3 regions of the Vibrio sp. 16 genome follow, and region 2 is predicted to be linked to each of the others. Evidence: riboswitches for the same ligand, from Rfam matches in the RefSeq annotation. Region 2 holds a riboswitch; each other region holds the start of a gene.
What was found. Region 2 has a riboswitch for thiamine pyrophosphate ahead of thiD (bifunctional hydroxymethylpyrimidine kinase/phosphomethylpyrimidine kinase). Riboswitches for the same ligand answer to the same signal wherever they lie in the genome.
Positions count from the first base shown of each region.

Region 1: it holds a riboswitch for thiamine pyrophosphate, as region 2 does, so the genes downstream of both, thiB (thiamine ABC transporter substrate binding subunit) here and thiD (bifunctional hydroxymethylpyrimidine kinase/phosphomethylpyrimidine kinase) in region 2, are expected to answer to the same signal.
Region 3: it holds a riboswitch for thiamine pyrophosphate, as region 2 does, so the genes downstream of both, thiC (phosphomethylpyrimidine synthase ThiC) here and thiD (bifunctional hydroxymethylpyrimidine kinase/phosphomethylpyrimidine kinase) in region 2, are expected to answer to the same signal.

Region 1 covers NZ_OY808997.1:2,126,893-2,136,837, reverse strand. The annotation lists gene ppa (inorganic diphosphatase) at 1-312, opposite strand, end outside; gene fbp (class 1 fructose-bisphosphatase) at 477-1,496, opposite strand; gene mpl (UDP-N-acetylmuramate:L-alanyl-gamma-D-glutamyl-meso-diaminopimelate ligase) at 1,809-3,170, shown strand; gene U9J37_RS09630 (flavin prenyltransferase UbiX) at 3,189-3,812, shown strand; TPP riboswitch at 3,865-3,996, shown strand; gene thiB (thiamine ABC transporter substrate binding subunit) at 4,054-5,061, shown strand; gene thiP (thiamine/thiamine pyrophosphate ABC transporter permease ThiP) at 5,071-6,675, shown strand; gene thiQ (thiamine ABC transporter ATP-binding protein) at 6,659-7,363, shown strand; gene yjgA (ribosome biogenesis factor YjgA) at 7,419-7,946, opposite strand; gene pmbA (metalloprotease PmbA) at 8,055-9,398, shown strand; gene lysC (lysine-sensitive aspartokinase 3) at 9,457-9,945, opposite strand, start outside.
Region 2 covers NZ_OY808998.1:640,271-650,215, reverse strand. The annotation lists gene U9J37_RS17220 (PhoX family protein) at 1-1,755, shown strand, start outside; gene U9J37_RS17215 (hypothetical protein) at 2,420-2,572, shown strand; gene U9J37_RS17210 (LysR family transcriptional regulator) at 2,644-3,546, opposite strand; TPP riboswitch at 3,675-3,787, shown strand; gene thiD (bifunctional hydroxymethylpyrimidine kinase/phosphomethylpyrimidine kinase) at 3,863-4,693, shown strand; gene U9J37_RS17200 (phosphatase PAP2 family protein) at 4,852-5,598, shown strand; gene U9J37_RS17195 (hypothetical protein) at 5,622-5,906, opposite strand; gene U9J37_RS17190 (MFS transporter) at 6,073-7,248, opposite strand; gene U9J37_RS17185 (LysR family transcriptional regulator) at 7,385-8,296, shown strand; gene U9J37_RS17180 (permease) at 8,343-9,428, opposite strand; gene U9J37_RS17175 (DUF1289 domain-containing protein) at 9,913-9,945, shown strand, end outside.
Region 3 covers NZ_OY808997.1:2,465,053-2,474,997, forward strand. The annotation lists gene U9J37_RS11260 (thiamine phosphate synthase) at 1-1,376, opposite strand, end outside; gene thiC (phosphomethylpyrimidine synthase ThiC) at 1,376-3,316, opposite strand; TPP riboswitch at 3,442-3,540, opposite strand; gene crcB (fluoride efflux transporter CrcB) at 3,609-3,992, opposite strand; tRNA gene U9J37_RS11275 (tRNA-Trp) at 4,575-4,651, opposite strand; tRNA gene U9J37_RS11280 (tRNA-Asp) at 4,714-4,790, opposite strand; rRNA gene rrf (5S ribosomal RNA) at 4,832-4,947, opposite strand; rRNA gene U9J37_RS11290 (23S ribosomal RNA) at 5,038-7,926, opposite strand; tRNA gene U9J37_RS11295 (tRNA-Val) at 8,192-8,267, opposite strand; tRNA gene U9J37_RS11300 (tRNA-Ala) at 8,306-8,381, opposite strand; tRNA gene U9J37_RS11305 (tRNA-Lys) at 8,391-8,466, opposite strand; tRNA gene U9J37_RS11310 (tRNA-Glu) at 8,469-8,544, opposite strand; rRNA gene U9J37_RS11315 (16S ribosomal RNA) at 8,633-9,945, opposite strand, start outside.

The DNA.
Region 1 (9,945 bases), on a different replicon from region 2:
AGCGTCTTCTCCTGATTCATCGGTCATTTTCAAAACGCCGACTGGACGACAGCGAATCACTGAACCTGGCATCAGCGGGTGCGGTGTTGGTACGAGTACGTCTACCGGATCACCATCGAGTGATAGCGTGTGGTTTACGTAACCGTAGTTACATGGGTAGAACATCGGGGCAGACATGAATCGGTCGACAAATACCGCGCCAGAATCCTTGTCGACTTCGTATTTTATCGGATCAGCATTGGCGGGAATTTCAATCACAACATAGATGTCATCGGGTAGAGATTTGCCTGCTGGTACGTCGTTTAAGCTCATTGCTAAAGTTCCTTTTTGTCTAAGTATGGGCTGAAATTTAACCAAAATACCTTACTGCTAAACTCGGTTTTTTGTAAATATTTGCGGCGAGACTTTGCTCAAGAAAATCAGATTATTCATGTATGAATAAAGAAAAGGCGCTCGATGAGCGCCTTTGGAGAAGGTTATTGATCGTCGTCTCGATTGAGCTCGAGGAACTCCTCAACCTTTTTCACCATGTTCTTCGAGCCAACGAAAAACGGTACACGCTGGTGTAGTTCGGTAGGTTTGATGTCCATAATGCGATTCACGCCGTCTGATGCTACACCACCAGCTTGCTCGATGATGTAAGCCATTGGATTACATTCGTATAGTAAGCGCAGTTTGCCGCTTGGGTGACTTTGCGTGCTTGGGTAGAGGTAAATACCACCCTTGAGTAGATTGCGGTGGAAGTCCGCGACCAGCGAGCCGATGTAGCGCGACGTGTAAGGGCGCTTCTCGCTTGGCGCATTTTCTTGGCAGTACTTGATGTACTTTTTCACACCCATTGGGAAGCGAATGTAGTTTCCTTCGTTAATGGAGTAAATGGTGCCGTCTTCTGGGATCATCATGTTTTCATGTGACAAGCAGAATGTGCCAAGTGATGGGTCATAAGTGAAACCGTTAACTCCGTTACCAGTGGTGTATACCAACATGGTCGACGAGCCATAGATCACGTAACCAGCCGCAACCTGTTTGTGACCAGGTTGCAGGAAATCTTCTTCGGTTGGCGGAGTGCCAATCGGTGAAACACGACGGTAGATAGAGAAAATCGTACCCACTGAAACGTTCACGTCGATGTTTGACGAACCATCAAGAGGGTCCATCAGCACAACATATTTTGCGTTTTTGTTGAGTTCTTTATTAAACGCTACTGCTTCGTCTTCTTCTTCACTCGCAACACCACAAACTTGGTCGCGTGCTTCTAGCGCTGCTTTAAACTTCTCGTTGGCGTAGACATCGAGCTTTTGCTGATCTTCACCTTGGACATTTTCTGTCCCGACTGCACCTGTAATGTCACCAAGGCCTGCGGCGTTGATTTCACGGTTTACAATTTTTGCAGCAAGGCGAATTGAAGAAAGTAGGGATGATAGATCACCGCTAGCGTGGGGGAAGTCCGCTTGCTTTTCAACAATGAACTCGCCAAGGGTGCGCATTCCAGACATGGTTATTCCTTAAAAGTCGCTTCTAAATAGTGGGGGATGTGGCATGGATGATCTCTATTTGGATCGTTTCGAAATGCCTGAGCTAAGTGTAAGAGCAGGATCTTTTTATTGGTAATGAACTAACTGCTTGAGATCTCAATTTATTTGTCGACTCTTTACTGTGTTTTCATGGCTCGTTTGGCTGGAATCAAGCTGTACACGGAGTGTGCGGTTGAGTAAGGCTTGTGTCATACAGTGATCAAAGTTGTTCGCTTTTTAAGGCTTTATCGCCATAATGAGTCCACTATTATTTGCCTGAAACAGGGTCAGTTTATGCATATTCATATCTTGGGGATTTGCGGCACATTTATGGGTGGTGCTGCAGTGTTAGCTCGTCAACTTGGTCATAAAGTAACGGGGAGCGATGCCAACGTTTACCCGCCGATGAGCACTCTACTTGAATCTCAAGGTATTGAAATTATAGAAGGATTTGACCCTTCCCAGCTTGAACCTGCGCCAGACCTTGTGGTGATAGGTAATGCGATGAGTCGCGGCAACCCATGTGTCGAGCACGTACTAAATACTAATCTGCGTTACACCTCTGGACCGCAATGGCTACAAGAGTTTTTGTTGCACGATCGCTGGGTTCTAGCGGTCTCAGGCACGCACGGTAAAACCACTACATCAAGTATGCTAGCTTGGATCTTGGAAGCCTGCGGTTACCAGCCTGGATTCTTAGTTGGTGGCGTACTCGGCAATTTTGGCGTTTCTGCTCGATTGGGCGAAAGTATGTTTTTTGTTGTGGAAGCAGATGAATATGACAGTGCTTTTTTCGATAAGCGTTCTAAGTTTGTCCACTACCACCCGCGCACGTTAGTGATGAATAATCTAGAGTTCGATCACGCAGATATTTTTGATGATCTTGAAGCGATTAAGCGTCAATTTCACCATTTAGTACGAACTGTGCCGGGCAATGGCCGTATCTTTGCTCCGAAACAAGATAAGGCTTTAGCCGATGTGCTCGAGCGTGGCTGCTGGAGCGAAACGGAGTCCAGTGGCGAGCAGGGTGACTGGCAAGCAGAAAAAGTGGTGAATGATGGTTCTCACTTCAAGGTTTTCTTCCAAGGCAACCAAGTTGGGGAAGTGCGTTGGAGTTTGGTGGGCGATCATAATGTCGACAACGCTCTTATGGCTATTGCAGCAGCAAGGCACGTCGGTGTAACGCCAGATCTTGCTTGTGACGCGCTCGGAAAGTTCATCAATACGAAGCGACGTCTGGAATGTAAGGGAGAAATCGCAGGCGTGACGGTTTACGATGACTTTGCCCATCATCCAACGGCGATTGAACTCACTTTGGGTGGCTTACGTAACAAGGTAGGTCCACGTCGAATTCTTGCCGTACTTGAGCCACGCAGTGCAACCATGAAGCGCGGTGTCCATAAAGAGACACTGGCTGCATCTTTGCGCGCCGCTGATTCTGTATTCCTCTATCAGCCTGACTCCATTGATTGGTCTGTGGAGGATGTGGCACAGCAATGCACTCAACCCGCTTGGACATCTAAAGATGTCGATGCGCTTGTCGAGATGATAGTTGCTGAGGCTCAGACCGGCGATCAGATTCTGGTGATGAGTAACGGTGGCTTTGAAGGCATTCACGGTAAATTACTCGACCAATTGGCGAACAAAGCAAATTAGCAAAGAAGTATGCATTCAATGAACAATAAACAGAAAGCGATCACATTGGCCTTCACGGGGGCATCTGGTGCGCCTTATGGGCTGCGCCTGCTAGAGTGCTTGATCGCTGCCGACTACCAAGTTTTTCTTTTGATCTCCTCAGCTGCCCGCGTTGTGTTAGCCACAGAGCACGGCCTAAAGTTGTCTGCAAACCCTGAGTCGGCCAAGCAAGCGTTGGTCGAACACCTAAAGTGTGACGCTGACAAACTGATTGTCTGTGGTAAGGACGATTGGTTCTCTCCGGTGGCGTCGGGCTCTGCGGCGCCGAAGCAGATGGTGGTTTGCCCTTGCTCTGCAGGCAGTGTGGCAGCGATCGCCCACGGCATGTCTGATAATCTGATTGAACGCGCAGCCGATGTGGTGATGAAGGAGCGCGGTCAACTATTGTTGGTTGTTCGTGAAACCCCGTTCTCGACGTTACACCTTGAGAATATGCACAAATTGTCCCAAATGGGCGTTACGATCATGCCAGCGGCGCCCGGTTTTTATCATCAGCCCAAGTCGATTGAGGATTTGATCGATTTTATGGTCGCTCGTATTTTGGATCATCTGGGTGTGGAACAAGGTTTGGTTCCTCGCTGGGGATATGATCACCGAGATTGATGGTGAGAGGAACGACTCTAGCTATTGAGTCTCATAACTATTACAATCAAGCCGATACTCATCGGGGAGCTATTCATTGAGTCAATGAAGCTGAGATCGAACCCTTACCATGTAGCGGTAAGTGTGCGGGACCCGTAGACCTGAACCAGATAATGCTGGCGTAGGAATTGAGTTAGGACATGCTGATTTTCATTTCAATTGTCCCTCAAACCTGTGCCGCTCAACAAGGAGAGAGCGAGCAGTGAAAACCACTCTGAGCACCATTTCATTCAGCGCAGTTGCGTTGGCCACACTATCTTCATTTTCCGTTACCGCCGCAGAAAAAGCGCTGACGGTTTACACTTATGACTCTTTCGCAGCCGATTGGGGCCCAGGTCCTAAAGTCGAAAAAGCTTTTGAAGCTCAATGCGGTTGTGACGTGAACTTTGTCGCGCTAGACGACGGTGTCTCTATCCTTAACCGCCTACGTCTAGAAGGGGAGAACAGCAAAGCTGACATCGTTCTTGGTTTAGACAACAACTTGATGGCGGAAGCAAAAAAGACAGGCCTACTCGCTGAGCACAGTGTCGATACGACTTCAGTGACACTGCCAAATGGTTGGAACGATAGCACTTTTGTCCCTTACGATTACGGCTATTTTGCGTTTGTCTACAACAAAGAAAAACTCGCGAATCCACCAAAAAGCCTCAAAGAGTTGGTGGATTCTCGTGATGACTTAAAGGTGATTTATCAAGACCCGCGTACCTCAACACCGGGTCAAGGTCTGATGTTGTGGATGAAGTCGGTGTATGGTGATGAAGCGACTCAAGCATGGCAAAATCTTGCGAAGAAGACCGTCACTGTGACTAAGGGATGGTCAGAAGCGTACTCCATGTTCTTAGAAGGGGAGTCTGATTTGGTTCTCTCTTACACCACCTCACCTGCGTATCACTTGATCGCTGAAGGGGATGCGAAGTTTGCTGCAGCCGATTTTGCGGAAGGTCACTACACGCAAGTTGAAGTGGCAGCAAAGGTGAAAGGATCGAATAATCAGGCTCTTGCAGATCAATTTATGGCATTCATTCTCAGTGATGAGTTCCAATCTGTGATGCCAACGGGTAACTGGATGTACCCAGTAACAAGCGTAGAGTTACCACAAGGATTTGAAACCTTGACTGTGCCAAACAAGGCATTGAGCTTCAGTGCGGATAAAGTTGCGGAAAACCGTAAAACTTGGATCCGTGAATGGCAAAGTGCGCTGACGTTCTAAGGGTATTTCTTGCGTAGCATTCCCAAGATAGGCTTATGGGTCGCGATGTTTATCGCGACCTTTGTTATTTCAGCCTTAGCCGCTTTACTGATTGAAGCGCCCTCTTTAAATCTTGCTCAGGTGTGGCAAGACCCCTACTATCGCCACGTTACCAAGTTCAGTTTTTACCAATCTTTTCTCTCGACGCTGTTAAGTGTTGGGCTCGCCATACCAGTAGCTCACGCGCTTTCTCGTCGTCAATTTCTGGGTAAAAACCTGTTGTTGAAACTGTTCGCAACCACGTTGGTATTGCCTGTCTTAGTCGGCGTATTTGGCTTGCTTGCCATTTATGGCAATAGTGGTTTACTGGCCGATGGTTTTGCCTACTTTGATAGCAAACTGCCTTTTTCGATTTATGGTTTGAACGGTATTTTACTGGCGCACCTGTTTTTTAATTTGCCCTATGCGAGTCGGCTTTTACTGCAATCTTTAGAGTCCATCCCCGAAGAACAGCACAAACTCTGTGCGCATCTTGGCATGGGGGCGTGGCAAAAGTTTTTTTGGGTTGAGTGGCCACGCATGAAGCAGCAGCTTGCTCATGTTTGTGGTTTAGTGTTTATGCTTTGCTTTACCAGTTTTGCGACCGTAATGGCGCTTGGTGGCGGACCAAAATCGACGACCATTGAACTCGCCATCTATCAAGCGATCAAATTTGATTTCGATTTGCAAGCCGGTGCGCTATTGGCCATTTGGCAGATGACGCTTTGTGGCATTATGGCGCTGATCATTCAGCGTTTGGGTAAACCGATATCAGTAAGCTCCGTGAGTACTACGAACAACCCCTATTTAGCCGGTAATCATTGGCGCAACAAAGTGTGGGATTACAGTTGGATTGGGCTCGCCGCCATATTGGTTCTGCCTCCTTTGGCGATGGTCATTGTCAGCGGTATCAATAGCCATGCGATCCAAGTCTTTACAGATCCGCGTTTTTGGCATGCACTGTGGGCATCGCTGAAAGTGGCGACCCTAGCGAGTATGATCGCTTTGTTAGCGGGTATTACTATCTTGATCACCAGTCGTCGACTCCGGCTTAATGCTCGAGCGCGGCAAGCGGATCATATTGAACTGATCGGCACCATTATTTTGGTCACCCCTGGTTTGGTTGTTTCGACTGGGTTGTTTTTGTTGTTGCGCTCATTTACGGATGTATTCAGTCTGGCTTTTGTGGTGGTCGTGGCGGTGAACGCGCTGATGGGGCTTCCCTATGTGATTAAAACGCTCTCTCAGCCGATGCTACAGGTCGAGCAACAGTATCAGTATGTGTGTGCAAGCCTTGGGATGAAAGGGTGGCAACGGTTTAAAGTGGTTGAGTGGCGGGCGCTTAAAAAGCCGATGGCGCACGCATTTGCTATTAGCTTCATGTTTGCGATTGGCGATCTGAGCGCGATTGCCCTGTTTGGTAGCCAAGAATTTCGCACTCTACCCCTCTATCTGTTCCAGTTGCTGGGAAGCTATCAGATGGATGCGGCGGCGGTCGTTTCCCTGACATTGCTTCTTCTCAGCGTTGGCTGTTTCACGCTCATCGAAACGTTGTTTAAAGCGAACAAAAAGGTCAATCATGTTATCTCTGACTGAAGTGGATTATTACTACCACAACGAGTTGTTTCATTTTGATGTTTCCGTTGAGCAAGGTTCGATCACTGCCTTGATGGGACCAAGTGGGGCGGGCAAGTCGACGTTACTGGCATTAGTGGCGGGATTCATTGAGCCAGTCAGTGGTTCGATTAGCGTGGAAGGGCGTGACATTGTTGGTCTAGATCCGCACCGGCGACCTTTTGCGATGTTATTTCAGGAACACAACCTATTTGCTCACCTGACCGTCAGACAAAATATTGGGCTTGGTTTGCACCCTGGACTAAAGCTCAGTGATGAGCAGCAACGGAAGGTGGAGTTGGCGGCGGATCAAGTGGGCGTGGCTGACTATCTTGACCGATTGCCAGAGCAGTTATCTGGCGGACAGCGTCAACGAGTCGCCTTGGCGCGCTGCTTTGTTCAATCTCACCCAGTTTGGTTGCTCGATGAGCCGTTTTCCGCACTCGATCCTATCTTACGTGAAGAAATGTTATCGCTGGTGGCAAAGCTAGCCAAAGAGAGAAATATCACCGTGCTGATGGTGACGCACCACATCAGTGACGCTAAAGCCATTGGCTCCGATTTTATCTTTGTTGCCAACGGGCGAGTGGAAGTGGCAGCAGGCGTTGAACAGCTCGTGTCTCACCACAGTAACCAAGCATTGAGTGAGTTTGTCAGAGCAGGCGAATAGAGGACTTAAAGAAAAAGGATTGATGTGAGAGCATCAATCCTTTTTGTATTTGGTGCTAAACTTCTTCGTCGCTCAGCGCTTTTAGAACTTGGAAGATTTCGCGGTAAGATTTCGCAGGCTTACCGGCTTTTTTCTCTTTTGCCGCTTGGCGAGCAAGTTGACGCAGGCGCTGGCGATCTGCGTTTGGATAGAGTTCCATTGCATCGCTAATGGCCGCATCACCCTCTTCGACAATGCGGTCACGCAACTGCTCTAGCTTATGCAGGTGCGCTGTTGCTTGTGAGTGCTTATTGCGAACCTTGTCTAACGCGGCTTGCAGTGGCTCAGGATCTTCAAAGCGCATCAATTTGCCAATGTATTGCAGTTGGCGGCGACGCGCTTCGTTTTTGAATCGTTGCGCATCTTTGATCGCTTCTGCGAGATCTTCGCTAAGCGGAAACTTTTCCAGCACAGAAGGTTTTAGGCTCACGAGCTCTTCACCTAACTGCTGCAGCTCTTCCATGTCGCGTTTCATCTCGGTCTTACTTACCCAGATGATTTCTTCTTCCTCTTCCCATGGCGCTTTTTGGTTTTTACGTGCCATTTCTCTGCCTTAATTTGACCATCTATTTCTCTATTTTAACAAGAATCGTGGGGAGAAAGCGAAATTCTTGTTATCCTAGAGAGAACAAATCTTTAGAACTAAGTTGATATGGACGTAAGAGAGCAAGTTGTTCAACAGCGCGTTGAGTTAGAAGCCGCAGTCGCTAAAGCGTTAGAGATGGCGGCAGAGAAGTCTGATGGTGCAGAAGTCGCGATCACGAAAACTACTGGCCTAAGTGTCTCTACTCGCATGTGTGAAGTGGAAAATGTGGAATTCAACAGTGATGGTGCATTGGGCATTACGGTTTACCGTGGTCAACGTAAGGGCAGTGCATCAACCTCTGACTTAAGTGAAAAAGCGATTCAACAAACCGTATTGGCTGCGCTCGATATTGCTCAGTATACCTCCGAAGATCCTTATGCTGGTCCTGCGCCTAAAGAGTTGATGGTCAAAGAGATCCCAGATTTGGATCTATTCCACCCAGACACGCCTGATCCAGATTATGCCGCTCAGGTCGCCATTGCCGCTGAGAAAGCGGCGCTTGAGTACAGCGACAAAATTAAACAAAGCGATGGTGCGAGTTACGATAGCCATTATGGACTGAAGGTATATGGCAATAGCCATGGTTTACTGGCGAGTTATGCTTCGAGCCGTCACAGTACAAGTTGCTGTGTGATTGGTCAGGGCGCTAATGGTGAGATGGAGCGAGATTACGACTACACCTTGTCACGTCATAAAGATGATCTTTGGTCTCCTGAAGCGGTAGGGCTAAAAGCGGCAGAAAAAACCATCAGTCGTTTGGATGCGCAAAAGCTTAGAACGGGTCAATACCCGATCATGTTTGCTGCAGATGTGGCAACCGGTCTGATTGGTCATTTGGTGATGGCGATCAGTGGTGGCAACTTATACCGCAAATCCTCATTCTTGCTCGATCAACTGGGTGAAAAGGTTCTGCCTGATTGGTTTAACATCGCAGAAAAGCCTCATGTACTGCGTGGTCTTGCCTCTAGTCCCTTTGATAGTGAAGGCGTCTTCACCCAAGACCGAGAGATCATTACCGATGGTGTGCTAGCGACGTATCTGCTAACGAGCTACGCCGCACGTAAAATGGATATGACGCCAACAGGCCATGCTGGTGGTATTCATAACTGGTATGTGCAATCAACGGGGCAGAATTTCGAACAAATGCTGAAAGAGCTAGGCACAGGCTTATTGGTCACAGAGACCATGGGCCAAGGTGTCAATATCGTGACAGGCGATTATTCTCGTGGTGCGGCAGGCTTCTGGGTGGAGAATGGTCAAGTTCAATATCCTGTGTCAGAAATTACCATTGCTGGCAATCTTAAGCAGATGTTCCAGAACATTGTCGCTGTCGGTAATGATGTGGAAACGCGTTCACAAATTCAAACGGGTTCTATATTGCTTGAATCTATGAAGGTGGCGGGCGAGTAATCCCCTATATTTGGCTTGAATAGAAAAAGGTTGGCGTAGTGCCAACCTTTTGTTTTTCTTAGCCCTCAAACAACTCAGTGTGCAGCTTTTGGATGGCTTGCTTTGAGACGGACTCATGCACTAAGAAGCAGAGGTTGTGCGGACTTGCACCGTAACAGATCATGCGTAGATTGAAGTCTTCTAATGTGCCAAAGACTTGCTTCGCGTAGCCTTTACTCTCACTCATGTTGTTGCCGATTAGCGCAACCAGACATAAGTTGTGCTCGACGTCGACGCTACATAGCTCCTCTAACTCAATACGAGCGGCTTCCGGCAGCTGAGGCGCACCGCCTGAGGTATCAGTTTGATCCAATGTTAACGAAACGCTAATCTCGGAAGTCGTGATTAAATCCACCGATATCTTGTGCTTGGCTAGAATCTCAAAAACACGGGCTAAAAAACCGTATGCGTGGAACATTTTTGCGCTGCGTAGTGTCACCATTGTCTGGTTGCAGCGAAGGGCTAATGCACGAAATAGCGGTGAGCTCTCCACTTGATGGCGAATCCA
Region 2 (9,945 bases):
ATCACAAAGGCTTTCGCTGCAAAAGGTGAAAGTGCTCTGCTCAACTTTGAAGCGGTTCCAGCATCGACAGCTGACGCATTCATCGTACCGAAAGGTTATAAAGCGACCCCATTACTTTCTTGGGGAGACCCAATCTTTAATGGCGCGCCAGAGTTTGACCCAAGCGGTAAGCAAGGCTCTGACGCACAGCTTCGTCAGTTTGGTGACAACACCGACGGCATGAGCTTTTTCCCAATCAATGACAGCCGCGCAGTGATCGCGGTAAACAACGAGTACACCAATTACGATTTGCTGTTTGATCACGGCGGAAAGGCGATGACAGCAGACGACGTTCTTAAAGCGCAAGCAGCGCATGGCGTTACCGTGTTTGAAATTATCAAATCCGATAGCGGTTGGACGCTCGACAAAAGCGGCGCACGCAATCGACGCATCACCGCAAACACGCCTATGCAGCTAACCGGCCCGGCTGCGGGGCACGAGCTGATGAAAACCGAGCTAGACCCTTCAGGTATGACACCGCTTGGCACATTCAACAACTGTGCGAATGGCCAGACGCCTTGGGGAACTTACCTCACTTGTGAAGAGAACTTTAACGGCTACTTTGGTACTAACGCGAGCGCAGAGCTAAGTGATGATCACAAGCGTTATGGTGTGAAAGCGGCGAAGAGCAAGTATCAGTGGCATGACAGCGATGAGCGTTTTGATGTGGCAAAACACCCGAACGAACCACATCGCTTCGGCTGGGTTGTTGAGATTGACCCGAATGACCCAACATCAACGCCGCTAAAGAGAACAGCTTTAGGTCGTTTTAAGCATGAAAATGCAGCGTTACTGATCAACGACGACGGTCATGTGGTTGTGTATCTCGGTGACGATGAGCGCGGAGAGCATCTATACAAGTTTGTGTCGAAGAACAAGTATCAGCCAGGCAATGACAAAGCAAACCGCAACCTACTGGAAGAGGGCACTCTGTTTGTCGCCAAGTTTGAAATGGATGAAAACGAGCTCAAAGGCAAAGGTCAGTGGATTGAGCTGACACACGGCAAGAACGGTTTAACCAAAGAGAACGGTTTTAACGACCAAGCAGAAGTGATGATTTTTGCTCGCCGTGCTGCGACACAAGTTGGAGCCACTACGATGGATAGACCTGAGTGGGTTGCGGTTCATCCAAACAACAACCATGTGTTCTGTACGCTAACCAACAATAAGAACCGAGGTGTGAAAGAAGGTCAACCTGTTGGTGGTCCTAACCCTCGTAAAGAAAACCACTATGGCCAAATTGTACGTTGGGTACCGCAAGCCGGTGACCATACCAATGCGGGATTTGAGTGGGACCTTTACTTAATTGCAGGTAACCCTGAGGTCCACAAAGGCAACCTATATGCAGGAAGTGCCAACATTACCGCAGACAACATGTTCAATAGCCCAGACGGGATTGGTTTCGACTCTGCGGGACGTTTGTGGATTCAAACCGATGGTAACTACTCGAACAAAGGGGACTTTGCAGGACAAGGCAACAACCAAATGCTGTGTGGTGACCCAATGACCGGCGAAGTTCGCCGTTTCTTGACTGGACCAATTGCGTGTGAAATCACGGGTATGACTTTCTCAGCAGACAACAAAACGATGTTTGTGGGTGTCCAGCACCCAGGTGAAAAAGGCGCGCCTTCTCACTTCCCAGGTGGTGGTAACAGCAAGCCGCGTTCAACGATCATGGCGATCACCCGTGAAGATGGCGGCGTGATTGGCGCATAATCACAATTAAAGTGGTGTAATCAAAGCTTCAGAGTGCCTGACTCTGGAGCTTTTTTTATTCTCAGTTCCTTAAAAGTTGATACCAGCGCGACTATCTGTACTGCACAAAGCCTAAAAGCCAAAAATTGATAATATCTCCAATATTGAAATGGCAATGGCTAGGCTGTTTTTTACCAATTACTCTCCGCAAAGACAGGGCAACACTGAAATACCGCGCCTTGTCGGGAGTTAATTACGTGCTAGATTTGGTTTTTTACAAGGTTGTAACGTCAACTCTCAGCCACTTTATTGTCAATTAATTGCTCTCTCAAGTGGAAACTTAGCGCAAGTTTAAGTGGTAATTTTGCCGTCTTGAGTGGGATGCAAGCTCAAAAGCAAGAAAAGTGTGACTTTGTATAAATTTGCTACTAAATCTAGTTGCTTCATTTGTACGGTATGTCTATATTGAAAGAGTACCCAAACTAACCAAAGGTGTTTAGACCAAGTCGATTTCAATAGTTAATACGAATACACTGCACGATACAGAAACACAACTTTGCGCGATTTCGCGCTGTGTGATTCCCAAACGTAAAAGAATAAAGTATTGCATGACGGCCTTCGCGATTTAGCGGCATCTTATGGTTAGCCAGGTATTGGTGATGTTAACCATGGAGGAGATTAGGCTATGATATCAGTGATTCTATTCGCATTAGCAATTGTGGTTTTCTTCTGTTGTTGGACTGCCCAACACGGTCTACCTGTGTTAGGAATGAAGCTCGATGAGACCGACCAACTTCTATTGTCGGAAGTGCTCGGTGAAGAAGTTCTAGAAGCATAAGCTACCCACTCAGTCGCGCAGGGGGCTCCCACGGGTCCTCCTAGTGCCTGCCTTACTATATATACTCCCCGTTATTCTCTCTTTGCAATACTGTGCTCAATCGTCTCCTTAACTGTCTTAAACCTTGCCGGCCAATCACGGTTCTTTTTTGAAAGTAAGTAGAGGCTCTCGGTTATTGAGCTTGGTAATGGATAGACCGTGACCTGCTCTCGGTGGGTAAAACTTTCCAACGTGCTTTTTGGCAAAATAGTAAATCCTAGCCCTTTCGATACGGGCAGAAGAATTTGCGCAATCTGATTGACGTAGCCCGTCATCGGGACGTCATTCATAGCTAGGCTAGCGAGCTCGGGATTATCGAACTGTGAAAAATAGAGCGCGAAATAGTGGGCAGCATCAGGGTGACGAATAAACCCTAGCTGCTTGAGTGTATCTACGCTTAGTGGCTGCTTACTAGCAGGATGCTTGGCGGGTAACATCAAGCACAGAGGCTCATTCCCGAGTTTTTCGCTGTGGAAGCGAGCGTCATTCGGCACTCGTGTCACAATCCCAAGGTCGGCGCGATCGTCGAGTATGTCATTGAGGATTTTATGCTCCGGCGCTGCCTCGACTTGTGGAATGAGTTTTGGGTGATGACTTTGTAGCTCCAGTAAGGCGGGGTAAAGCATCAGGGCCATTGAGCCGGAGCAAGAGAGCGACACGGCTCCAGCATAAGGATCGTCTTCGCCCAATGAGGCAAGGAGCTGCTGTTCACTCTTCTCAAGACGTTTGGCGTAGTTGTAAACGGCGCTTCCTTGCTCGGTAATCGAGAAACTTTTCTTGTCTCGCTTAATCAATAGATAGCCGCATGCTTCCTCAAGCTTTTTTATGTGCTGAGTGACGCCTGGCTGAGTCATGAACAGCTTATCTGCCGTTTTGGTAAAGTGGCCTGTATCGATAAGAGTGGTAAACGTTTTTAACCAAGTAGGGTTGAGCATGATGCTTACTTCATAAAATTCTATTATTAAAATTAGATTAAGCGATAATTACTGGTTTGTGTAGCAACCCTTGCCTGAACGGCAAAATTATTGTGTGCATCACGCTTATGATTGCTGTTATGATTCTCAGCAAATAGTCGGGGGGCCTGACCATCATTGATGGCATGGCTGAGATCGCACTGCGAGACCCGTTGAACCTGATTCAGTTAACACTGACGTAGGGAACTATTCGCGTGACACTGGGTAGTGTGTCCGCACTCGCCGGCGGTTTCTCTGCTGGATGAGAGTTCCTGTACGTCTTGTAATAGGAGCACTCATGCCACATTCACAAGACAATATCCCCATCGTATTGACCATTGCTGGCTCAGATAGCGGCGGCGGCGCGGGCATTCAAGCCGACATCAAAGCCATCTCTGCAACCGGAAGCTATGCGTGTTCGGTCATTACTGCCATCACGTCACAAAACACCCTCGGCGTATCCGCCATACATCCTATACCCGTTGCTCATATTGAAAGCCAGCTCGATGCCGTTTTTTCAGATCTCAACATCGTTGCCGTAAAAGTAGGGATGCTCGCAGACAGCGAAATCATCGACATGGTCGCGCGAAAGATTCGTCAATATCAACCAAAGCATCTTGTGGTAGACCCTGTGATGGTGGCGACCAGTGGAGATTTGTTGTTAAAACACCGCGCGATAGAGGTCTTGAAGCGTGAGTTGCTGCCATTGGCCGATCTCATTACCCCTAATTTGCCAGAAGCCGCCGCCCTTATTGGCGGGCAAGTGCCTAAAACCGAGGATGATATGGGGGCGATGATTGAGCAACTGAGAGGGCTCGGAGCGAATGCTGTTTTACTCAAAGGTGGGCACCTTGATAGCGATGACAACAGCAACGACCTACTGATTGAAGCCAAAAGTAGTGACTTATTGCGCGCGCGACGCTTTGCGACGAAAAATACCCACGGCACTGGTTGCACCTTGTCATCAGCGATTGCGTCTTATCTCGCTCAAGGGAATCGTCTTCACAAGGCGGTGTATCTTGGCAAGCAATATATTTCTCAAGCGATCTCTCATGCTGATGAGCTCACAGTGGGTCGTGGCCATGGCCCAGTCCATCACTTTTTCCCCGGTCATATCAATGTGAGATAGCCCTTTAGCGACTCGAGTGAAAGAGGAAATTGACGTCGTTTTGCGATCATCTTTGGCTGCTGAAATGAACTTTCATCGAATTGACATAGTGTTGATAAAGCTCGCAACAAACAGGCGTTTAATACGGTTCATGTTGAGTTGTGGAGCGGTGAATTCGAGTGAAAAACTATCTGATGAAAAAGCAGTATGGCTTGGGGTTATTGGCCATCTTGGTGTTATTGGTTTCTCCAATGTCACTGCTCGTTAGCCATATCGATTTACTGAGTGACGTCTCTTTCGAAGAAGGGCTTTTTTATACTCTGCTCACTGATTCCGCTGGTTCACAAGGCTTTCTCATTACCTTGTTAGTTCTGTCACTGTTGGTCTGGAGAAAACGCCCGTCTACTCAAAACTTGCTTGCCAACGGCGTCCAACTGGGGGTGATTTTGTTGATTGGTTTTGCGGCTAAAACCGGGCTGAAAATCATGACAGAAAGCCCTCGACCTTACACGGAACTTTTGTCTCACCAGCTTCTCATTCCGCAGCCGGAGCATTTTTACAAGCTCAACTCGACACAAAAAGCTGAAGTTATTGATGGCATTTCGACGCAAGTAAGCCAATGGAGAACTCGTCATTGGCAAGGTGAAAAAGATTACTCGTTTCCCTCAGGTCATACGATTTTCGTGGCCATCTGTATCGCGTTTTTTGGTGGGCTATTTGTGCAATCAAGAGAGTACGGACTCGCCGCTGCGCTTATGTTGTGGGGACTCGGTGTCGCGTATAGCCGACTGTGGCTCGGAATGCACCGACCGATAGACCTTGTAGGTTCTATCGTCTTTGTTTCCGCGGTTTATCTATTGGTGCCTCAGTTCCATACATTGAGCGAAAAGATCCTCCTCAAGCTTCCAATCTTGACTCACAAATAGACCGGCTCAAATACAGCGTTTGTTTAGAGATCCCGCATTAGCGTCTCTAACTCTTCGTTGGCTGAATCAATCAAGCGGTTGATTTCTTCCGCGTCTTTGTTGGTTAGCTCAAGTTGCCAAGGTTTTTGCTCGCCCTGAGCAGATAATCGAGTATATTGGCCAACTTTTCTAAAGCTCAGTTCAGAAAATTCGGCTTGGTGATGAACCTTGTTTTCCCTAATGTCGACATCGAGTAAGCCGACAGGATTGATCTCCACATGAGCATGGTTTTGGTCATGAAGTTGATAGTCTCTATGTACGGAAATCATAAGCGGCTCCTTACTATTGTGAACGGGTGTTTAAACAAGTGTAGGATAGGGAATTTGAACGCTACTCGAAATAAATACCAAGATTGATCTGGCTTAATAAACTCGATGATTTTTGCTGACAACGTCAGCATTGGCATTAAAAAAGCTGCCAGAGGCAGCTTATTCGTTAGGCTTGACTGAGGGGGCTCAGGATTTCTCTGCGGTTGGCTCTGACGATAAAGATCACGCCGATCAAAGGGACCACTACAGCGGCAAATGGAATCATGCCTGCGCCCAAGTGACTGTCTATCACGATACCTCCTAAGAACCCGCCAAATGCGTTGGCCAAATTAAACGCGGAGATGTTTGCAGTTGCCGCGAGCTCTTGTCCTTCGCCACCGTGGTTCATGACTCGTAACTGCATAGCTGGAACATTCGCGAAAGAGGCGATACCGAATACAAAGGCAGCAGCGATAAAGAGCCAAGAATGGCTAAGGCTTAGCCCAACCAAAAGCAGTGAAACAATCATTGCCAAAGCCCAATAGATGGATGCGTTATGAAGATTTTTATCTGAGGAACGTCCACCCATATGGTTGCCGATGATCAAACCAATCCCAACGATAACCAGAATCCATGTTACGTCTTGCGCATCGAATCCGCTAACGTGCATAGCGATAGGCGCTAAGTAACCATACAAGGTCATGAAGCCCGACCAAACCAATACGGTAACCGTTAAACTGATGAGAAGTAGAGGATTCTTAAATGCAATTAACTGAGTTTTGACCGCTTTTGCTTGCTCGTGTCCATTTGATTGAATCACAACCGCAATAAAGAACAAAGCGATGGCACCGAAGGCCGCGACGGTAAGGAAGGTAGTATGCCATCCAAATTGCAGACCAATCCAAGTGCCCCCTGGCACCCCTAACACGTTTGCTAAGGTTAAGCCTGCAAACATCTGTCCAACGGCGCGGCCAGCCATGTTTTTGGCAACCAGTCCTGTCGCAACCACAGCACCAATACCGTAAAACGGACCTTGAACCAAACCTGTGATTACGCGGCTGGTCATCAATATCCAATAGTTTGGCGCGTACGCAGAAAGTAGGTTACCAAGAATAAATAGCACCATTAGCCCAGCCAGCACCTTCTTCTTATTGAAACGAGCGAGGTATATCGTGAGGAGTGGGCCGCCAAACACAATCGCAAGTGCGTAGCCACTAATTAGGTAACCCGCTTGACCTTCAGTAATTGAAAGAGTGTGAGCAACTTGAGGCAATATGCCCGCGATAACAAATTCTGCTGTGCCAATTGCGAAGGCAGCTAAGGTTAGAATCCACACCTGCAGTGGCATCTTTTCATTTTTCATAGCAATCTCATTTTGGGTTTCGATGGCAAGTTGAGGGACTTGTCTGAATAGCGTCAGTATATTGATTCGAAAAAATTTGATAATTGGCTATTATTTGAATTTATTATTCAGCTATTCCAAATAATGAGGTAGGAAAATGGACAAGTTCGCCGATATGGAAATGTTTGTTGCCATTGTTCATCACAGAGGCATGGCATCAGCCGGGAGAGCTTTGGGGCTATCGCCCGCGACCGTGACGGCGAGGCTGCAAAATTTAGAGCAGCGCTATGGTGTGAAGCTGCTGAATCGAAGCACTCGTCATTTGTCTTTGACGGATGCAGGGGCGCTTTATCACCAATCGTGTATTGAAATATTGGAAAGCGTTCGAGCGACTGAGAATGTGCTTCAAACCGGAACCACAGAGGTAAAAGGACCGCTTAAAATCTCAGCTCCGAAAGACATAGGTAAGCAATACATTGCGCCATTGCTGTCTTCTTTTTGTCGTATGCACCCAGATGTGATTCCCTTTCTCTATTTGAATGATGGGTTAAGCAACATGGCAGAGTCTGGGCTGGACCTGGTGATTCGCTATGGGGAGCTAGCAGATAGCCAACTGATTTCGCGCAAGTTAGCAACTAGCCAGCGAGTGCTGTGCGCATCTCCTCAATATCTTGCAGATTACGGAGAGCCAAAAAGCCCGACAGAGTTGATGGCTCATCAATGTCTTGCATTGATAAGAGGGAATGAAGCGCTGCAGCATTGGTATTTTGCCGCTAATGGGGAGCAGCAATCCATTTCTATCATGCCAAAACGGTATTCAGATGATGGGGAGGTGCTTCGTCAGTGGGCGATTGACGGTGAAGGGATCGTCATGAAGTCGATTCTAGATGTCCAACAAGACATTGCTCAAGGCCGTTTGGTCACCTTGCTTGATGGCTATACGAAGAATTTTAGTCAGGTTAGTGTCGGCCAAAGCGCAGATTTACACGTTATCTATCAAAGCCGCGATTATCTACCCAAGCGAATGCGACTGTTTTTAGATCATTTGTATACTGCGTTCGATGCCTAGAAAAATGGTCTGTGATAAGCAGAGTGGTCTGCTTATCACGATTTGTTTAACCAAAGAGCACGCTGTACAGGAAGCCTGCGCCTATCGCCATCCCTAAAATGACAGTCAAGAAAGCCGCGATCATTTGGTTTTTGAAGATCGACTTAAGCAAAATCACTTCCGTCAAACTTGCTCCTGCACTACCAATGATCAATGCCATCACAGATCCTAGCGCCATGCCTTTTTGTACCAGAGCTGCACTTAATGGAATGACGGCTTCAGCACGAATATAGAGTGGAATACCGATAACCGCCGCAACAGGAATCGCATACCATTTACCTGCACCAGCGTATTCAACGATCAACTCCGTCGGAATGAAGCCATAGATAAATGAACCGATCGCAATACCTAGCATCAAGTACGGGAAAACTTGTTTAAAGTCTTTCCAAGTGGATAACCAGATATTCATCCAACGGCTTTGTTGTTTGCTTTCAATGAGCGTTGCAGTGGCGCTGCCATCTGGACCACAGCAACTGACTTTAATTTTAGGTTCGGCGTTGGTGCTACAGCAAGTGCTCTGCGCTGCCACTGGCAAAGTTGGTTCACCACAAGCGGCTTTTGAACTGCATGAACTGGCTTCTGTTTTTATAGGCTTGCGCTCTTCACGGCTTGCTTTACAACTCGAGTTTTCAACAGCTTGATAGGCTTCAGGTTTTACGTATTTTTCAAAGCCAAGTTTTTCTAATACATAACCAGCAACAACCGATACCGTCATTGCGATCAGGAAGTAGAACGCGGCGACTTTCCAACCGAAAGTCACGACAAACAAACCAATGATGACAGGGTTAAGCAGTGGACTACCAAACAAGAAGACCATCATCGGGCCAAACCCGGCTCGAGCTCGCAATAACCCTTTTAGGAAAGGAATGGTTGAGCAAGAGCAAAAAGGTGTAATTGCGCCTAAAAGCGCTGCAACAATATAACCTTTGCCATTACGTGAGCTTAAGATCGACTGGATCTTTTCTGGGGTTAGAAACTCTTGTAACACACCAACAATATAGCTGATGGCCAAAAACAGAATGATCAACTCTGCTGCGAGAAAGGCAAACATATCCAGGGCTTCGCTTGCCATGGTCATAAGTTCATTGTTCATTGCTTGACTCCATAACGAGTAGGATGAATATATTTCGATTATTTTAGAATTATAGAAATCAAAGGAAAGGCAGGTCAATATTTATTTCTATAAATGTCGAAATAAAAGCATCGAGTCATGGCGAGCCATTGTTGGCTAGGTAATTAGGGTCTGTTGACCTTTCGCGGTTAAATTTTGTTCGAGATAAAATCGTTTTAGGCGCGGCAAGGGGTATGTAGCCTAGCATTCTAAGTAAATACCCCTTAACAAAGCATAAAACGATTTTAGCCGAACCCTTCGGGCAGCGTTTGTGGGTCATTTCTACTGCGTTATCGGCTTTTCATGTAGGCTAGCTACACTTCAAAGCCCCTGTCTGCTCTTGTTTATAAAGAAATAGAAATTTCCCACAAACAGCTGCAAAAATCAGCTCGAAAGATCAACAGACCCTAGTCATCGCAAATATGACTACACTTAGGCAGTGACTTAAGACTTTATTGGGAAACCGATGTCGTTGCGTGAAACCAAAATGACCAACCCT
Region 3 (9,945 bases), on a different replicon from region 2:
TCACTATTCTGATCAGCAAACGTTAGCTGTCTTTCCTTCATCAGTTGTGCGAAGAACTCGATGACGGACTTAGGTGATTCTGCCAAGGTAATAGCTCGCACAACTGCCAAACTAGAAACACCTGTTTGCCAAACTTGGCCTGCATTAGATTGGTCAATACCACCAATCGCGACCGTCGGAAAGCCAAGCACATAGTCACTCACGGCTTTGTCTTTTGCAGGACGGAAAGCAGCCTCTGTATTTGTATAAGGAATGCTATCAATCAGCTTTTGATACAAAGCCAAGCGCACCAAACCTTGTGGTTTCGATGGCATCTGTTTAGTGGTGGTTGGGAAAATATGCCCTAGCGCGATGTAACTAGGATGAATTTGTACGATGCGCAGTAGCTCATAATAACCATGAGTAGAAAGACCAAGACGAATACCGGCTTTAGTTAGCTGAGCTAAATTCGATTCTTCAATGTCTTCTTGTCCGAGATGAACACCATAAGCGCTATGCTTGATTGCCAACTGCCAATAGTCATTGATGAACACTTGTGCTTGATACTGACGACCTAGCTCAATTGCTCGAATGATCTGTTGTTCTAAATCGGCTTGTTGTTGGTTCTTGATTCGTAGCTGAATAGTGTTGATGCCTAAAGGCAGTAAACGCTCAATCCAAGCGACATCATCAACGACTGGATAGAGCCCTAGACTTTGCTTAGTTAGAGATGGAAATCTAACGCTCTCTCCTTGTGCAGACCAACCAACTTGAATACCTAGTCGGTTATCCTCCAGTACAGGAGTGGGGAAATCATCAAACTGGTCAGCCCACTGTGTAGGCCGTCCCTCATCAAGGTTGTCATTCAACAGTGTTTCACGTGAAACATTCGCTTGTTGAGTTAGCATTCCTCGAGCAAGTGTTAACGCATCTTCGATAGGAAAATCGAGAACTGTCAGTGTAACTATCCAAGCAAGGTGATGTTCGGGATTGAACATTGCGTTGAGTTTGGACTTAACAGAAAGCGCTCTCACTTCGTTGTTAATTGGGTGACGCCAGATATCAAGCTGAAGCACATTCTCCTTTTTATCGGATAGCTGCGTATCAGCAATGCCAATATAAATCGCTTTCGACGGTTGCTTAGCACATGCTTCTACCGATAAAGCAGAGCAGTAATAGAGCGTAAATGAACACTCACGATAAGAGTCATAACCATCAATAAGATCAGTCGTTATGTGTGTGGTCTGTTGGTCGCGAACAAGCTGAATAGATTGAGTTGGGCTAATGCCCAACTCAATGTCTTCAATGCTAAAACCCTGTCCTTTCGCCAACAACAGACATTCTTGAACTAGGCCTGTCAGTTCAATCAGTGATGACGGAATAAGGATTTTGCTCATTAGTCACTTACCTCGGCATGTGCTGCTGGGTGGTATAACTCAGAACCTGACTCTCTAAATTCTTGCGATTTCTGACGCATCCCCTCCAAAGGATCATCAAGCATCTTGATCGAAATAGCTTGATCCGCAGCCACTTGCTCAGTATCTTTCGCGTACTCTCGTACCTCTTGCGAAATCTTCATCGAGCAAAACTTTGGCCCGCACATCGAACAGAAGTGAGCAACTTTTCCAGACTCTTGAGGCAAGGTTTCATCATGGAAGGCACGAGCGGTATCGGGGTCGAGTGACAAGTTAAATTGGTCTTCCCAACGGAACTCGAAGCGAGCCTTAGAAAGCGCGTTATCACGAACTTGTGCACCAGGGTGTCCTTTCGCCAAATCAGCGGCGTGCGCAGCAAGCTTGTAAGTGATCATGCCTACTTTCACGTCTTCTTTGTTTGGTAAACCAAGATGCTCTTTAGGAGTGACGTAGCAAAGCATTGCACAGCCATACCAACCAATCATGGCAGCGCCGATGCCAGAAGTAATATGGTCGTAACCAGGAGCGACGTCTGTCGTCAGTGGACCAAGTGTGTAGAAAGGAGCCTCATGACAGTGCTCTAGTTGCTCTTCCATGTTCTCTTTGATCATGTGCATTGGAACATGACCAGGACCTTCGATAATCACCTGTACGTCGTATTCCCACGCTATCTTGGTTAACTCACCAAGGGTACGAAGCTCTGCAAATTGCGCTTCGTCGTTAGCATCGGCAACAGAACCAGGACGCAGACCATCACCGAGAGAAAGTGCCACATCATACTTGGCACAGATTTCACAGATCTCTCGGAAGTGGGTATATAAGAAGCTTTCTTGGTGATGGGCTAAACACCATTTCGCGATGATCGAACCACCACGAGAAACGATGCCAGTAACGCGTTTTGCTGTCATTGGTACATAGCGAAGTAGTAAACCGGCATGGATAGTGAAATAGTCAACGCCCTGCTCTGCTTGCTCAATCAGAGTATCGCGCATCACTTCCCAGTTAAGGTTTTCCGCAACACCATTCACTTTCTCAAGCGCTTGGTACATTGGTACGGTACCGATCGGAACCGGACTGTTACGTAGAATCCACTCGCGAGTTTCGTGAATATTACGTCCAGTAGAAAGGTCCATAACGGTATCCCCACCCCAGCGCGTCGCCCACACGAGCTTCTCTACTTCTTCCTCAATCGAAGACGTCACCGATGAGTTACCGATGTTGGCATTCACTTTAACCAAAAAGTTACGGCCAATGATCATTGGTTCGGATTCTGGGTGATTGATATTAGAAGGGATAATTGCGCGACCTTCGGCGACTTCTTTACGCACAAATTCGGCGGTAATGTCTTTTGGAAGGTTCGCCCCGAAGCTTTGACCTGGATGCTGCTGATTCAACACTTCATCACGGTATTGAGCGCGTCCCATATTCTCACGCAGAGCGATGTATTCCATTTCAGGGGTGATAATACCTTTGCGAGCATAGTGCAATTGAGTCACGCACTGCCCATCTTTAGCACGTCGAATACGTGGTAGATTGCCGTAACGAAGATCGTCTAGCGTTTCATCTTCTAGGCGCTCTTTGGTGTATACAGAGCTTACTTCATCAAGTAGTTCAGTATCGGCACGCTCTTCAATCCACCCTTCTCTCAACTTAGGCAAGCCATTGTAAAGGTCTATGGTGTGATTTGGGTCTGTGTATACACCTGAGGTATCGTAAACGCGAACTGGCTCATTAGGCTCAAAAATAGGCGCTTCTTTCGTGCCTCCAATAAGGCTATCAGCGAGTGATATTTCACGCATTGGCACACGAATATCGGGACGTGAACCCTCTACGTAGACTTTGCTTGAATTTGGGTACGGTTGTACCGAGAGTGTATCAATGAACTGTTTTGCTTCCAGTCTCGCTTGCTTGCGACTCGACATAGCATTTTTCCTTGCTTTGTAATTAGTTTGGATAAAAATGCTTGGCGGAAAGATGCGACAAGAGGTTTCAAGACACCACGAAATGTGTTGCTTGAATATAGATAGATCACTGACGGGGAAATATAGTGATCTCTTCTCCTGTTCCCTTCGCAGATTCTAATCTGATCAGGTTCAACGGATCCCGAACTAACGGTCTCAGCCTTATGGCACTCCGACAAGTGAAAACAGTATATAAAATCGGCTTGGTTAAACCAAGCCGACCTGTATAAAAATAACGAGAAGAGCCGTATTGCTAACTCTTAATAAGTAGCTGGAATCCTATCCACGCTGCAGAGATACTCAGAACAACATTAAGCAGCACATTGAGTCCCATCTTGAAAAAAGCACCTTGCTGCATCAAAAGAACATTATCCATAGAGAATGTTGAAAAAGTTGTTAATGCTCCAAGGAAACCAAGGCCAATGATTTGACGCCAAGGCTCAGTTGCAATCAGCTCATTTTCGAAAGCTGCAATGAGCAAGCCCATAATGAAAGAGCCAACCACATTAACAGTTAGCGTACCGTAAGGAAAACCTCGCCCCAGCAATACGACACACAGCTCAGAAATTAGGTAACGAGAACACGCACCAAATGCACCACCTAGTGCAATAAACCCAAGAATAGACAGTTGTCCCATGACACCCCCATATTTAACTGCTCACTATTGTAGCTTTTACTCGCTATTTATCGATCAGAAAATGGCTAACTTATCTCAATCAAAGTTTGAAATTTCAAAAGTTACAGGCATCACTTTTCCCGTTGTATACAAATAATACACGCATACAACTTTATCGTATTAGCCTTAGGATGGAGGGAAAACTTCAATGAGTTTCCTCCGTGTAAAGATGACTTATTTGTGGACAGAGCTTAGTCTTTGAACTGTACGAGCGAGAATAGTTACTCTGTTAATTTGACTAGCTCACACAAATACCCGCTCCGTAGCTTTGAATATGGAAGAAACAGAAGAGACTGACAAGATGAGGGCTTAATCGAACTAGAGACTCAAGATAAATAACATTGCTTCAAATACAAAAAAACCTCAGCATTTCTGCTGAGGTTTTTGAATATGGCAGGGGTGGACCGGGCTGGTGCTCCAGAGATTCGAACTCCCAACTCGCGCTGTTTTTTGATAAGTCGGAGAATCCGCTGCTCAGCCAATTGATTACTTCAACATCAAAAAAGTAAAAAGGCCCCAGTCTTTCGACTAGAGCCTTAAATATGGCAGGGGTGGAGAGATTCGAACTCCCAACACGCGGATTTGGAATCCGCTGCTCTGCCAATTGGAGCTACACCCCTGTAGAACCTTTTCAAATTGTAGATTCGAAAAAACCTCGCATTAAGCGAGGTTTCGAGATAAGTGGCGGAGTGGACGGGACTCGAACCCGCGACCCCCGGCGTGACAGGCCGGTATTCTAACCAACTGAACTACCACTCCGCAGTGGCGTACTCGCTACAAGCAAGTGTCCATAATTTAAAGCCTGGCGATGTCCTACTCTCACATGGGGAAGCCCCACACTACCATCGGCGCTAATTCGTTTCACTTCTGAGTTCGGCATGGAATCAGGTGGGTCCAAATCGCTATGGTCGCCAAGCAAATTCTTTAATCTGGAAAGCTGTTTGTGCTCTCAAAACACAATCAAGTAATTCTTGTATCGAGTCCATCAAAACCCTTTGGGTGTTGTATGGTTAAGCCTCACGGGCAATTAGTACAGGTTAGCTCAATGCCTCACAGCACTTACACACCCTGCCTATCAACGTTCTAGTCTCGAACAACCCTTTAGGACTCTCAAGGAGTCAGGGAAGACTCATCTCAGGGCTCGCTTCCCGCTTAGATGCTTTCAGCGGTTATCGATTCCGAACTTAGCTACCGGGCAATGCGTCTGGCGACACAACCCGAACACCAGAGGTTCGTCCACTCCGGTCCTCTCGTACTAGGAGCAGCCCCCTTCAATCTTCCAACGCCCACGGCAGATAGGGACCGAACTGTCTCACGACGTTCTAAACCCAGCTCGCGTACCACTTTAAATGGCGAACAGCCATACCCTTGGGACCGACTTCAGCCCCAGGATGTGATGAGCCGACATCGAGGTGCCAAACACCGCCGTCGATATGAACTCTTGGGCGGTATCAGCCTGTTATCCCCGGAGTACCTTTTATCCGTTGAGCGATGGCCCTTCCATTCAGAACCACCGGATCACTATGACCTGCTTTCGCACCTGCTCGAATTGTCATTCTCGCAGTCAAGCGGGCTTATGCCATTGCACTAACCTCACGATGTCCAACCGTGATTAGCCCACCTTCGTGCTCCTCCGTTACTCTTTGGGAGGAGACCGCCCCAGTCAAACTACCCACCAGGCACTGTCCGCAACCCCGATAAGGGGTCAACGTTAGAACATCAACACTACAAGGGTGGTATTTCAAGGACGGCTCCACCGATACTGGCGTACCGGTTTCAAAGCCTCCCACCTATCCTACACATGTAGGGTCAATGTTCAGTGCCAAGCTGTAGTAAAGGTTCACGGGGTCTTTCCGTCTAGCCGCGGGTACACTGCATCTTCACAGCGATTTCAATTTCACTGAGTCTCGGGTGGAGACAGCGTGGCCATCATTACGCCATTCGTGCAGGTCGGAACTTACCCGACAAGGAATTTCGCTACCTTAGGACCGTTATAGTTACGGCCGCCGTTTACCGGGGCTTCGATCAAGAGCTTCGTACAAGTACTAACCCCATCAATTAACCTTCCGGCACCGGGCAGGCGTCACACCGTATACGTCATCTTACGATTTTGCACAGTGCTGTGTTTTTAATAAACAGTTGCAGCCACCTGGTATCTGCGACTCTCAATAGCTCCATCCGCAAGGGACTTCACCGTCAAGAGCGTACCTTCTCCCGAAGTTACGGTACCATTTTGCCTAGTTCCTTCACCCGAGTTCTCTCAAGCGCCTTGGTATTCTCTACCCGACCACCTGTGTCGGTTTGGGGTACGATTCCTTACAATCTGAAGCTTAGAGGCTTTTCCTGGAAGCATGGCATCAATGACTTCACACCCGTAGGTGCTCGACGTCGTGTCTCAGCCTTAAAGAGAGCCGGATTTACCTAACTCTCAAGCCTACGCACTTGAACCTGGACAACCGTCGCCAGGCCCACCTAGCCTTCTCCGTCCCCCCATCGCAATTGTAAGAAGTACGGGAATATTAACCCGTTTCCCATCGACTACGCCTTTCGGCCTCGCCTTAGGGGTCGACTTACCCTGCCCCGATTAACGTTGGACAGGAACCCTTGGTCTTCCGGCGAGGAGGTTTTTCACCCCCTTTATCGTTACTCATGTCAGCATTCGCACTTCTGATACCTCCAGCATGCTTTACAACACACCTTCAACGGCTTACAGAACGCTCCCCTACCCAATGACTAAAAGTCATTGCCGCAGCTTCGGTTTATAGCTTAGCCCCGTTACATCTTCCGCGCAGGCCGACTCGACTAGTGAGCTATTACGCTTTCTTTAAATGATGGCTGCTTCTAAGCCAACATCCTAGCTGTCTAAGCCTTCCCACATCGTTTCCCACTTAGCTATAATTTGGGACCTTAGCTGGCGGTCTGGGTTGTTTCCCTCTCCACGACGGACGTTAGCACCCGCCGTGTGTCTCCCGGATAGTACTTACTGGTATTCGGAGTTTGCAAAGGGTTGGTAAGTCGGGATGACCCCCTAGCCTTAACAGTGCTCTACCCCCAGTAGTATTCATCCGAGGCTCTACCTAAATAGATTTCGGGGAGAACCAGCTATCTCCAGGTTTGATTGGCCTTTCACCCCTAGCCACAAGTCATCCGCTAATTTTTCAACATTAGTCGGTTCGGTCCTCCAGTTGATGTTACTCAACCTTCAACCTGCCCATGGCTAGATCACCTGGTTTCGGGTCTATATCCAGCAACTCGACGCCCAGTTAAGACTCGATTTCTCTACGGCTCCCCTAGATGGTTAACCTTGCTACTGAATATAAGTCGCTGACCCATTATACAAAAGGTACGCAGTCACACCACGAAGGTGCTCCTACTGCTTGTACGTACACGGTTTCAGGTTCTATTTCACTCCCCTCACAGGGGTTCTTTTCGCCTTTCCCTCACGGTACTGGTTCACTATCGGTCAGTCAGTAGTATTTAGCCTTGGAGGATGGTCCCCCCATATTCAGACAGGATATCACGTGTCCCGCCCTACTCGATTTCACTGAACACACATCGTCAACTACGGGACTATCACCCTGTATCGTCGGACTTTCCAGACCGTTCGTCTAACGCGTGTAAAGCTTAAGGGCTAGTCCAATTTCGCTCGCCGCTACTTTCGGAATCTCGGTTGATTTCTTTTCCTCGGGGTACTTAGATGTTTCAGTTCCCCCGGTTCGCCTCGTTATGCTATGTATTCACATAACGATACTTACTTATGTAAGTGGGTTTCCCCATTCGGAAATCCCAGACTCAAATGGTTTTTACTACCTAATCTGGGCTTATCGCAAGTTAATACGTCCTTCATCGCCTCTGACTGCCAAGGCATCCACCGTGTACGCTTAGTCACTTAACCATACAACCCCAAAGGGTCTTCTAGTCAACTAACCAAAGTTGTCTGCATTTTTATACATGTGCAGACACGATTTTGCCGGACTCAAATTCCAAGAACACTTGAATGTGTTGTTTGGTGTTTGTCATAAAGACAAACATTGAGAACTTTACAATCAACAATAATTTGTTGATTTGTCAGCTTTCCAAATTGTTAAAGAGCTAGATTTGACTTTCTATTTAAAGAAAGAAACCATTTTTAAAGATTCTTTTGAAAGAACACTTAAAGATGGTGGGCGATACCGGGCTCGAACCAGTGACCCCCTGCTTGTAAGGCAGGTGCTCTCCCAACTGAGCTAATCGCCCATATTAGTTTTATTTCTTATAGGAAGAAGTTTCTCGAATGGTGGAGCTATGCGGGATCGAACCGCAGACCTCCTGCGTGCAAGGCAGGCGCTCTCCCAGCTGAGCTATAGCCCCATCGAGAAATGGTGGGTCGTGCAGGATTCGAACCTGCGACCAATTGATTAAAAGTCAACTGCTCTACCAACTGAGCTAACGACCCAATGGTATCCCGTAGGGGAGTCGAACCCCTGTTACCGCCGTGAAAGGGCGGTGTCCTAGGCCTCTAGACGAACGGGACACTAAGTTGAAGATATTGGGATATCTTCTATCTCTTAAACTTTATAAACCATCAATCTGTGTGAACACTCATCGCAATAATCATCGTATAAGGAGGTGATCCAGCGCCAGGTTCCCCTAGCGCTACCTTGTTACGACTTCACCCCAGTCATGAACCACAAAGTGGTGAGCGTCCCCCCGAAGGTTAAACTACCCACTTCTTTTGCAGCCCACTCCCATGGTGTGACGGGCGGTGTGTACAAGGCCCGGGAACGTATTCACCGTGGCATTCTGATCCACGATTACTAGCGATTCCGACTTCATGGAGTCGAGTTGCAGACTCCAATCCGGACTACGACGCACTTTTTGGGATTCGCTCACTCTCGCAAGTTGGCCGCCCTCTGTATGCGCCATTGTAGCACGTGTGTAGCCCTACTCGTAAGGGCCATGATGACTTGACGTCGTCCCCACCTTCCTCCGGTTTATCACCGGCAGTCTCCCTGGAGTTCCCACCCGAAGTGCTGGCAAACAAGGATAAGGGTTGCGCTCGTTGCGGGACTTAACCCAACATTTCACAACACGAGCTGACGACAGCCATGCAGCACCTGTCTCTCAGTTCCCGAAGGCACACTCGTATCTCTACAAGCTTCTGAGGATGTCAAGAGTAGGTAAGGTTCTTCGCGTTGCATCGAATTAAACCACATGCTCCACCGCTTGTGCGGGCCCCCGTCAATTCATTTGAGTTTTAATCTTGCGACCGTACTCCCCAGGCGGTCTACTTAACGCGTTAGCTCCGAAAGCCACGGCTCAAGGCCACAACCTCCAAGTAGACATCGTTTACGGCGTGGACTACCAGGGTATCTAATCCTGTTTGCTCCCCACGCTTTCGCATCTGAGTGTCAGTATCTGTCCAGGGGGCCGCCTTCGCCACCGGTATTCCTTCAGATCTCTACGCATTTCACCGCTACACCTGAAATTCTACCCCCCTCTACAGTACTCTAGTCTGCCAGTTTCAAATGCAATTCCGAGGTTGAGCCCCGGGCTTTCACATCTGACTTAACAAACCACCTGCATGCGCTTTACGCCCAGTAATTCCGATTAACGCTCGCACCCTCCGTATTACCGCGGCTGCTGGCACGGAGTTAGCCGGTGCTTCTTCTGCAGCTAACGTCAAATGATGCCGCTATTAACGACAACACCTTCCTCACTGCTGAAAGTACTTTACAACCCGAAGGCCTTCTTCATACACGCGGCATGGCTGCATCAGGCTTGCGCCCATTGTGCAATATTCCCCACTGCTGCCTCCCGTAGGAGTCTGGACCGTGTCTCAGTTCCAGTGTGGCTGATCATCCTCTCAGACCAGCTAGGGATCGTCGCCTTGGTGAGCCCTTACCTCACCAACTAGCTAATCCCACCTGGGCAT